Mesorhizobium onobrychidis: one gene and its partner. The protein of the gene in region 2 interacts with the protein of the main gene of each other region in a pairwise test. Links are inferred from orthologs where the notes say so. Each region holds a gene or a part of one and is shown on either strand. Other genes may lie near its edges.

The links. Proteins that work in one complex are often made in the same cells at the same time.
Region 1: the proteins of IHQ72_RS06435 (region 2) and IHQ72_RS16965 interact in binary tests that used the Escherichia coli proteins (3 or more experiments, as listed by UniProt). The link is inferred for Mesorhizobium onobrychidis from one-to-one orthologs.

What each region holds. Positions count from the first base shown.
Region 1 is NZ_CP062229.1:3,410,856-3,413,843, forward strand. It holds IHQ72_RS16965 (peptidoglycan D,D-transpeptidase FtsI family protein), read left to right. Parts: upstream 1-626; coding sequence 627-2,351; downstream 2,352-2,988. Other genes in the region: rsmH (16S rRNA (cytosine(1402)-N(4))-methyltransferase RsmH), read left to right, coding at 1-228; ftsL (cell division protein FtsL), read left to right, coding at 235-630; IHQ72_RS16970 (UDP-N-acetylmuramoyl-L-alanyl-D-glutamate--2,6-diaminopimelate ligase), read left to right, coding at 2,406-2,988. UniProt on the Escherichia coli protein: Essential cell division protein that catalyzes cross-linking of the peptidoglycan cell wall at the division septum. Required for localization of FtsN.
Region 2 is NZ_CP062229.1:1,331,542-1,335,996, reverse strand. The notes cover bases 940-3,794. They hold IHQ72_RS06435 (biosynthetic peptidoglycan transglycosylase), read right to left. Parts: upstream 2,825-3,794; coding sequence 2,054-2,824; downstream 940-2,053. Other genes in these bases: IHQ72_RS06430 (polyprenyl synthetase family protein), read left to right, coding at 2,903-3,794; rpmF (50S ribosomal protein L32), read right to left, coding at 1,733-1,915; IHQ72_RS06445 (hypothetical protein), read right to left, coding at 1,088-1,489; IHQ72_RS06450 (hypothetical protein), read left to right, coding at 940-954. Outside these bases: IHQ72_RS06460 (alpha/beta fold hydrolase), read right to left, coding at 1-16; IHQ72_RS06455 (winged helix-turn-helix transcriptional regulator), read left to right, coding at 116-643; more of IHQ72_RS06450, read left to right, coding at 724-939; more of IHQ72_RS06430, read left to right, coding at 3,795-3,820; IHQ72_RS06425 (LysR family transcriptional regulator), read right to left, coding at 3,848-4,455. UniProt on the Escherichia coli protein: Peptidoglycan polymerase that catalyzes glycan chain elongation from lipid-linked precursors. May play a role in peptidoglycan assembly during cell division in collaboration with other cell division proteins.

The sequences.
Region 1 (2,988 bases), 2.1 Mb from region 2 along the record:
CGGCACCTTCCCGAGGCGCAAGCGCGCACCGCCACCTTCAAAAAGGCGGGTAGCGGCGTGACGCCTGATGAGGCCGAGATATCAGCCAATCCGCGCGCACGCTCGGCAAGGCTGCGCGCTGCGATCCGCACCGAAGCACCGCCGCGCGCCGGCGACATTTCGATTTTCGGGCTTCCAAAACTTCCTGACCCAAAACTTCCCGGTGCCGACCGCCCGGGAGAGAGGTGAGCGCACGTGTTTCGTACCAGCGACATAGTCCTTATCGCCGTCATGGTTTCGGCTGCGGCCTTGACCTACAAGACCAAGCGCGAGGCCGAAGAACAATTGGCGGCGGTGCACAAGATCCAGGCGCAGATCCGCTACGAGGAGGATACGATCGATCTCCTGAAGGCGGACTGGAGCCTGCTGACCCAGCCGTCGCGCCTGCAAAAGCTGGCCGAGATCTACAAGTCGCAACTCGAACTCGAGCCGGTCAGCGCCCGCCAGATCGTCGGGCTGGATGACCTGCCGGCAAAACCCCTCACCATCGAGGACCTTTCCTCGCAGCGGCTGGGCGGCATGGCCGACAATTCTGGCAAAGGACCCTTGGGCGACAAAGACCCCGTGGTGACCGGAGGCATCGTCCAATGATCGCCAGATTTCCATCGATCGCCAGACTGCTGAAGCGCCGCGCCAAGTCGGAAGACGGATCGATTGTGGTCGAAGGCGCCCGCAAGGCGACCGGCGGCAAGGGCAGGACCCGCATCGTGATGACGATGGCGGTGTTCTTCGGCATCTATTCGACCATCACCGGGCGGCTGGTCTATCTGGGTTTTCAGAACCCCGACCTGTCCGGCGGTCCGCAGAGCCGGGTGACGGCGTCACGGCCCGACATCGTCGACCGCAACGGCGAAGTGCTGGCGACGGACATCAAGACGGCGTCGCTGTTTGCCGAACCGCGCCGCATTGTCGACGCCGACGAGGCGATCGAAAAGCTGGCGACGGTGCTTCCCGAGATCGACTACGAGCAGACCTACCACAAGCTCAAGAGCGGCGCCGGCTTCGTCTGGCTGCAGCGGCAACTGACGCCCAAGCAACAATCGGATATCATGCAGCTCGGTGTTCCCGGCTTCGGCTTCCGCACCGAAAAGCGCCGCTTCTATCCGGCTGGCGAAACTTCGTCCTACATTGTCGGGCTCACCAACATCGACAACCAAGGCATCTCCGGCATGGAGAAATACATCGACGAACAGGGGCTGAGCGATCTTCAGGCGTCGGGCCTGGCGGTGGCCAAGGATCTGAAGCCGGTGCAGCTCTCGATCGACCTGCGCGTCCAGCATATCGTGCGTGACGAGGTCGCCACCGGCATGGAGAAATACCGCGCAATCGCGGCGGGCGCCGTCGTTCTCAACATCAAGACCGGCGAAGTGATGGCGATGGCCTCGGTTCCGGATTTCGACCCGAACAACCCCTACAATGCGCAGGACAAGGACCGCTTGAACCGCATGTCGGCCGGCCTTTACGAAATGGGTTCGACGTTGAAGAGCTTCACCACCGCCATGGCGCTCGATTCCGGCAAAGTGACGCTGGAAAGCCGTTTCGACGCTTCGCGCCCGATCAGGATCGGCCGTCAGACCATCCATGATTTTCACGGCAAGGCTCGGGTGCTGTCGGTGCCCGAAGTGTTCATCTACTCGTCCAACATCGGTTCGGCCAAGGAAGCCGAAGCGGTTGGCATCGAGGGGCACCGCGAATTCCTGCATCGCCTGGGGATCCTCGAGAAGATGCAGACGGAACTGCCGGAGGTCGCCCGCCCGACCGAGCCCAAAGTCTGGAAACAGGTCCATTCGATTACCATCGCCTTCGGTCACGGTGTGTCGACAACGCCGCTGCAGACGGCGGTCGGCTGCGCTGCGCTGCTGAACGGCGGCTATCTGATCCAGCCGACATTCCTGAGGCGCGCGCAGGAACAGGCGATGTCGGTGGCCAAGAAAGTGGTCAGCGACAAGACGGTCGAGAGCATGCGCTATCTCTACGCACTGAATGCCGAGAAAGGGTCAGGCAGGAACGCCAGGGTTCCAGGTTACCGCGTCGGCGGCAAGACCGGAACGGCCGAGAAGGTTGTCAACGGCCGCTACTCAAAGGACAAGAATTTCAACGCCTTCGTTGCGGCTTTCCCGATGGACGATCCGCAATACATCGTGCTTACGATCGCCGACGAACCGAGGCCGGAAAAGCCCGGCATGGGTGCAACGGCCGCCTCGAATGCTGGCGTCATGGCTGCGAACATTATCCGACGTTCGGCTTCCATGCTTGGCGTGAAGCCAGATTTCAGCCATGAAAATGGCGCAACGCTGGTTTCCTATCAGTGATTCTTAGGGCGCGCCGGCAACAGCGCGCTATTTTGTTGCGATGAACGGGGTTCGATGAAGCTGAAAGACCTAGCCGGTATCATGCCTGTCGAGGGGACAGCTTCCTTCGATACGGAGGTTACCGGGATTTCGTCGGATTCCCGCGAGGTAGGACCGGGCGTGGTCTTCTTCGCGCTCACCGGCACCAAGGCCGATGGCGTGGCCTATGCCGCCGATGCCGCCAAGCGCGGCGCAGTGGCGATCGTGGCCGGCAAGGGCAGTGCGGTCGCCGGACTGCCGGTGCCCGTTCTCGCCGTCGACGATCCGCGCCTTGCGCTGGCGCTGAGTGCCGCCCGCTACTTCGGCAGGCAGCCGCAAACCATGGTCGCGGTGACCGGGACCAGCGGCAAGACATCGGTTGCGGCCTTCACCAGGCAGATCTGGGAGCAGTCAGGCTTTGCCGCCGCCTCGATCGGCACGACCGGCGTGGTAGCGCCGGGCCGCAACGAATATGGCTCGCTGACCACCCCCGACCCGGTAGATCTGCACAGGCTGCTGCGGGAACTGGCGGATGCCGGCGTCACCCACGCATCGATGGAGGCCTCCAGCCACGGTCTCGACCAGCGCCGGCTCGACGGCGTGAAGCTTGCAGCCGGCG
Region 2 (4,455 bases):
CCGCAGCCTTCATCATGATCGCAGTCTCCTCTCTATAAACTGATTGCATTTTGCAATCAGTTGCACGATAATAAAACTGATATGATAATGCAACCGGTTTCTTTCGGAGAATCGCATGAGCATCGATCGCCGGTCTGGGTGCCCGATCAACCTGTCGCTTGAAGTGTTTGGCGACCGGTGGAGCCTGATCATTCTTCGCGACATGATTTTCGGCGGCAAACGCCACTTTCGCGACCTGCTCAACGGATCGCTGGAACGCATCGCTTCCAACATCCTCGCCGATCGGCTGAAGCGGCTGATGGAGCTCGGCATGCTGACCAGGGCCGACGATCCCACTCACAAGCAGAAGGCGATCTACAGCCTGACCGAAATGGCGATAACGCTGGTGCCGATCCTGGCGCATCTCGGCGCCTGGGGTCGCGTCTGGCTGCCGGTCAGCGAGGAACTCTCGATCCGCTCCGAGCTTCTGGAAAAGGGCGGCCCGCCGATGTGGGAAAAGTTCATGGACGAACTGCGCCATGAACATCTGGGCACGCCTTCCGATACGCCGCCGGATGCCACCGTGCGTGCGAGTTTGCAGGCTGGATACGAGGCGGTTGTCGCCCGAAAGGCGCCGGGCGCCGGGTGCGATCCTGACGCCTGACCAACTTATTTTCCCCATCGCAGACCGGCTCTGCTATTAAAGAGATTGAAAGCTATAATTTACGGGATTGGAAAAAGCCCTTGGTTGAGAACTCTAAGGATACTGCTCGCGCGCGGGCCGATTTGCGTTTCAAGAAGCAGGAAGAGGCAGCCACGGTTCGTCAGAAGGCGATGGCGGAATATGTCGCCGAGAGCGACGCCCGCCAGATAAAGACCAGCAAACTGAGGGCGCTGCGCCTCGCCAAGGAAGCGGAAGATCTCGCCAATGCGCCGGCTGCTCCGGCAAAGAAGCCGCGCGCCAAGAAAAAATAGAGCTGGTTCCTTGCGCATGACGCTGGAAACCGGAATCGGTTTCCGGAAAAGATCACGCGCTGATTCAACGCAGCCGCCACCGCAGGCATCAAGACGGCTGGCTTCACCGCCGATCCGGGCTCAGGCCGGGCCTCTAGTTCACGTTTATGTCACGAGTGGCCGCCCGCATCGACACCGAGAAACCGGCCAGGACGTCGACCAGTGCGATGACCATCAGCGTGAAGAAGACCGAGTGCGCCGCACCCTTCACCAGCAGGAACTCGACCAGGAACGCCACGAAGACGAAGGTCGACAACAGGTGGTCCATGACCGAAGCGTTTGACGTGCGCGTCGATTTCACGATTTCGATGAAAAAGAGGATCAGCCCGATCAGCACGATCAGATCGCCGAGCGTCATCGAGAACACCCCGCCCGACATCATGCGGATCGAGAACATTTCGCTTGCCCAGGGGTCGTCGCCGCCGCCGAATATTCCCAGAAGCCCGAGATTATAGAGGACGAAGGGCACGATCAGCAGCGGGATGGCACCGAACATCAGGCGGCTCCGGTTGGACAGCCTTCTCTAGTATGCGCTCGGCGTTCGCCGTCAAGAAATTTCGTACGTGACCGCGAACACGGACAAAGACCGTGCGAAATAACAGTGCCAGCCGGCCCGGCTGCCATCCGATACGGCTGCTGGGCTGCCTGAAATGGTTCGGTGGGCGATCATCTGAGCCAAATGCAAAAAGACCGGCGCAATGGCCGGTCTTCGGGAGTCACAAAACCGTCGAAAGCGTTCTCAGCTTTCCTTCGGCTCCAGAACCTGGCGACCGCGATACATACCGGTCTTCATGTCGATATGGTGCGGGCGGCGCATCTCGCCGGAATTCTTGTCCTCGACATAGGTCGGGGCCTTCAAGGCGTCGGCCGAACGGCGCATGCCGCGCTTCGACGGAGAGGTTTTTCGTTTCGGTACGGCCATGGATATGCTCCGCTACATGGTCAAAATGCCCCGGCTGCCCTCGTGAAAGGGCCGCGTCAGGGGCCGGAATCTGAGAAAGTCGGGTGCCTATACACGCCCTGCGCCGTTTTGGCCAGCGCTGCCGCAAATTTTTTTAAGCTAACGCAGACAGCCGACATAGGCGCCGGACCGGCCTGCGCGCCGCTCGATCAGCGCCGCCAGCCGTCTCAGCCCCGGTCCGGGCTTCGCCGGGTTGCGTGCGATCGGGTTCGGCAAGGTGACGGCAAGCAGCGCCGCCTGGCGACGCGACAATCGTTTTGCCGAAACCCCGAAATGGTGCTGGGCGGCGGCCTCGATGCCATAGATGCCCGGCCCCCATTCGGCGATATTGAGATAGATTTCCATGATGCGCCGTTTCGACATCACCATGTCGACATAGACGGCCAGCGGCAGTTCGACGACTTTCCGGACCGAGCCCAGCGGCCGCGACCACAGATAAAGGTTCTTCACGGTCTGCATGGTAATGGTCGATGCGCCGCGCGTCATCTCGCCGGCCAGCGCGTCGTCGACGACGCCCCTCAACTCGCCAAGGTCGATGCCGCGATGGAAACAGAACTGCCCGTCCTCCGACATGATGACCGAATTCGCAAGCGCCGGCGCCACATCGTCGATCGAGACCCAGCGCCGGTCATAGCCGGAAAACGTCGCCAGATCCTTCAGCATCAGTGTCGATACCGGATGCACGAACGGCGGCAGATACAGAAAGGTCAACACCACCGGCATCAGCGCCAGCACGACGGCGACGGTGATACCGCGCCGGACCCAGTGCCGGGGCCAACGTTTGAGACCGATGCGGTTGCCGCGTTTCGGCCTCACCATGTCCAGCCCTTCGGTTTCGTGATCGACGATCGGTTCCGCCAAGCCGCTCAATCCATGCTGCTCCCTGCCCCGGCATAATGGCGCTTGGCTTCTTGCGCAACGTCTGAGTGTCGGCTACCCGTCCCCGGCATGACGAAAGACGATCAAATACCGTTCGAGGCAGCGCTTGTCGCACGCACAGGGCCGATCGAGGCGCTGCTCAGGCGGCTGCTCGGCGACCGCCCGCTTTCAGGCGAGATCGAGCGGCCGCAGCGTCTGATGGAGGCGATGCGCCACGGCGTACTGAACGGCGGCAAGCGCCTGCGCCCTTTCCTGGTCATGGAAAGCGCCGCGCTGTTTTCCGCCGACGGCGAGGCGGCGCTGCGCGTGGCGGCCGCGCTCGAATGCGTGCATTGCTATTCGCTGATCCATGACGATCTGCCGGCCATGGACGACGACGATTTGCGCCGCGGCCAGCCGACCGTGCACAAGGCCTTCGACGAGGCGACCGCCATCCTCGCCGGCGACGCCTTGCTGGCGCTCGCCTTCGACATCATTGCCGACGAAGCGACGATGCTGCCGGCCGAGCGACGGGCGGCGCTGGTGCTGGCGCTGGCCCGCGCCGCCGGAGCCGGCGGCATGGTCGGCGGCCAGATGCTCGATCTCGAAGCCGAGCGTATCAGGCCGGACGAAGCCGGCATCATCCGGCTTCAGGCGATGAAGACCGGCGCGTTGATCCGCTTCGCCTGCGAGGCGGGCGCAATCCTTGCCGGCGCACCAGCGGCCGACCGTGAAAGACTGGCGGAGTTCGGCTCGGCGATCGGGCTTGCTTTTCAACTTGCCGACGACCTGCTCGATCTGACGGCGGATGCGCACCAGATGGGCAAGGCGACCGGCAAGGATGCCGCCGCCGGCAAGGCGACGCTGGTGGCACTGCACGGCGCCAACTGGGCGCGGGACCAGCTTCAAGGCCTCGTCGACCAGGCCCACGCCTTGCTTCATCCCTATGGCGAAGACGCCGTGCTTCTGAAGCAGGCAGCGAAATTCGTGGCGGCCCGCAACAGCTGACGCTGTTCCAACTGCACTCCCGACGTCTTACGGCGCGCCGTGTAGCCAAGGAGGGTTGGTGAACTGTTCGGCCAGAAAATCCACGAACACGCGCACACGCGGCGACAGAATTCGACCAGGCGGATAAACAGCGCAGATTGGCGGTCCGTCATGATGATTGTATTCGGTGAGCAATGCGGTCAGCCTGCCTACCCTGATATCCGGCCCGACCAATATCTCCGACATGCGGATGATGCCGACACCGGCGAGCGCCAGCCGGCGCAGGGCTTCGGTGCTGTTGGCCTCTATTGGGCTGCGGATACGCATGCTTTGCGGACCTTCCGGGCCATCGAATTCCCAGATGTTGAGGCCGCCGCGTGATGTGATGCCGAGACATGTATGATGTTGAAGGTCGCCTGGCGTCATCGGTGTGCCGTGTTTTTCGAGATACCGAGCTGACGCGCAAATGACACGGTGATTGGGCGCCAGCCGCCGCACCACCAGCCTGGAATCGCTCTGGGCGGCAACACGCACGGCGACGTCCGTCTCCTCAGCCAGTAGGTCAACAATCGCATCTGTAAACATCAGCTCGAGCTCAATGGCCGGATAACGGTCGATGAAAGCCGGCAACAACGGCACGATCAAACGATGGCCGA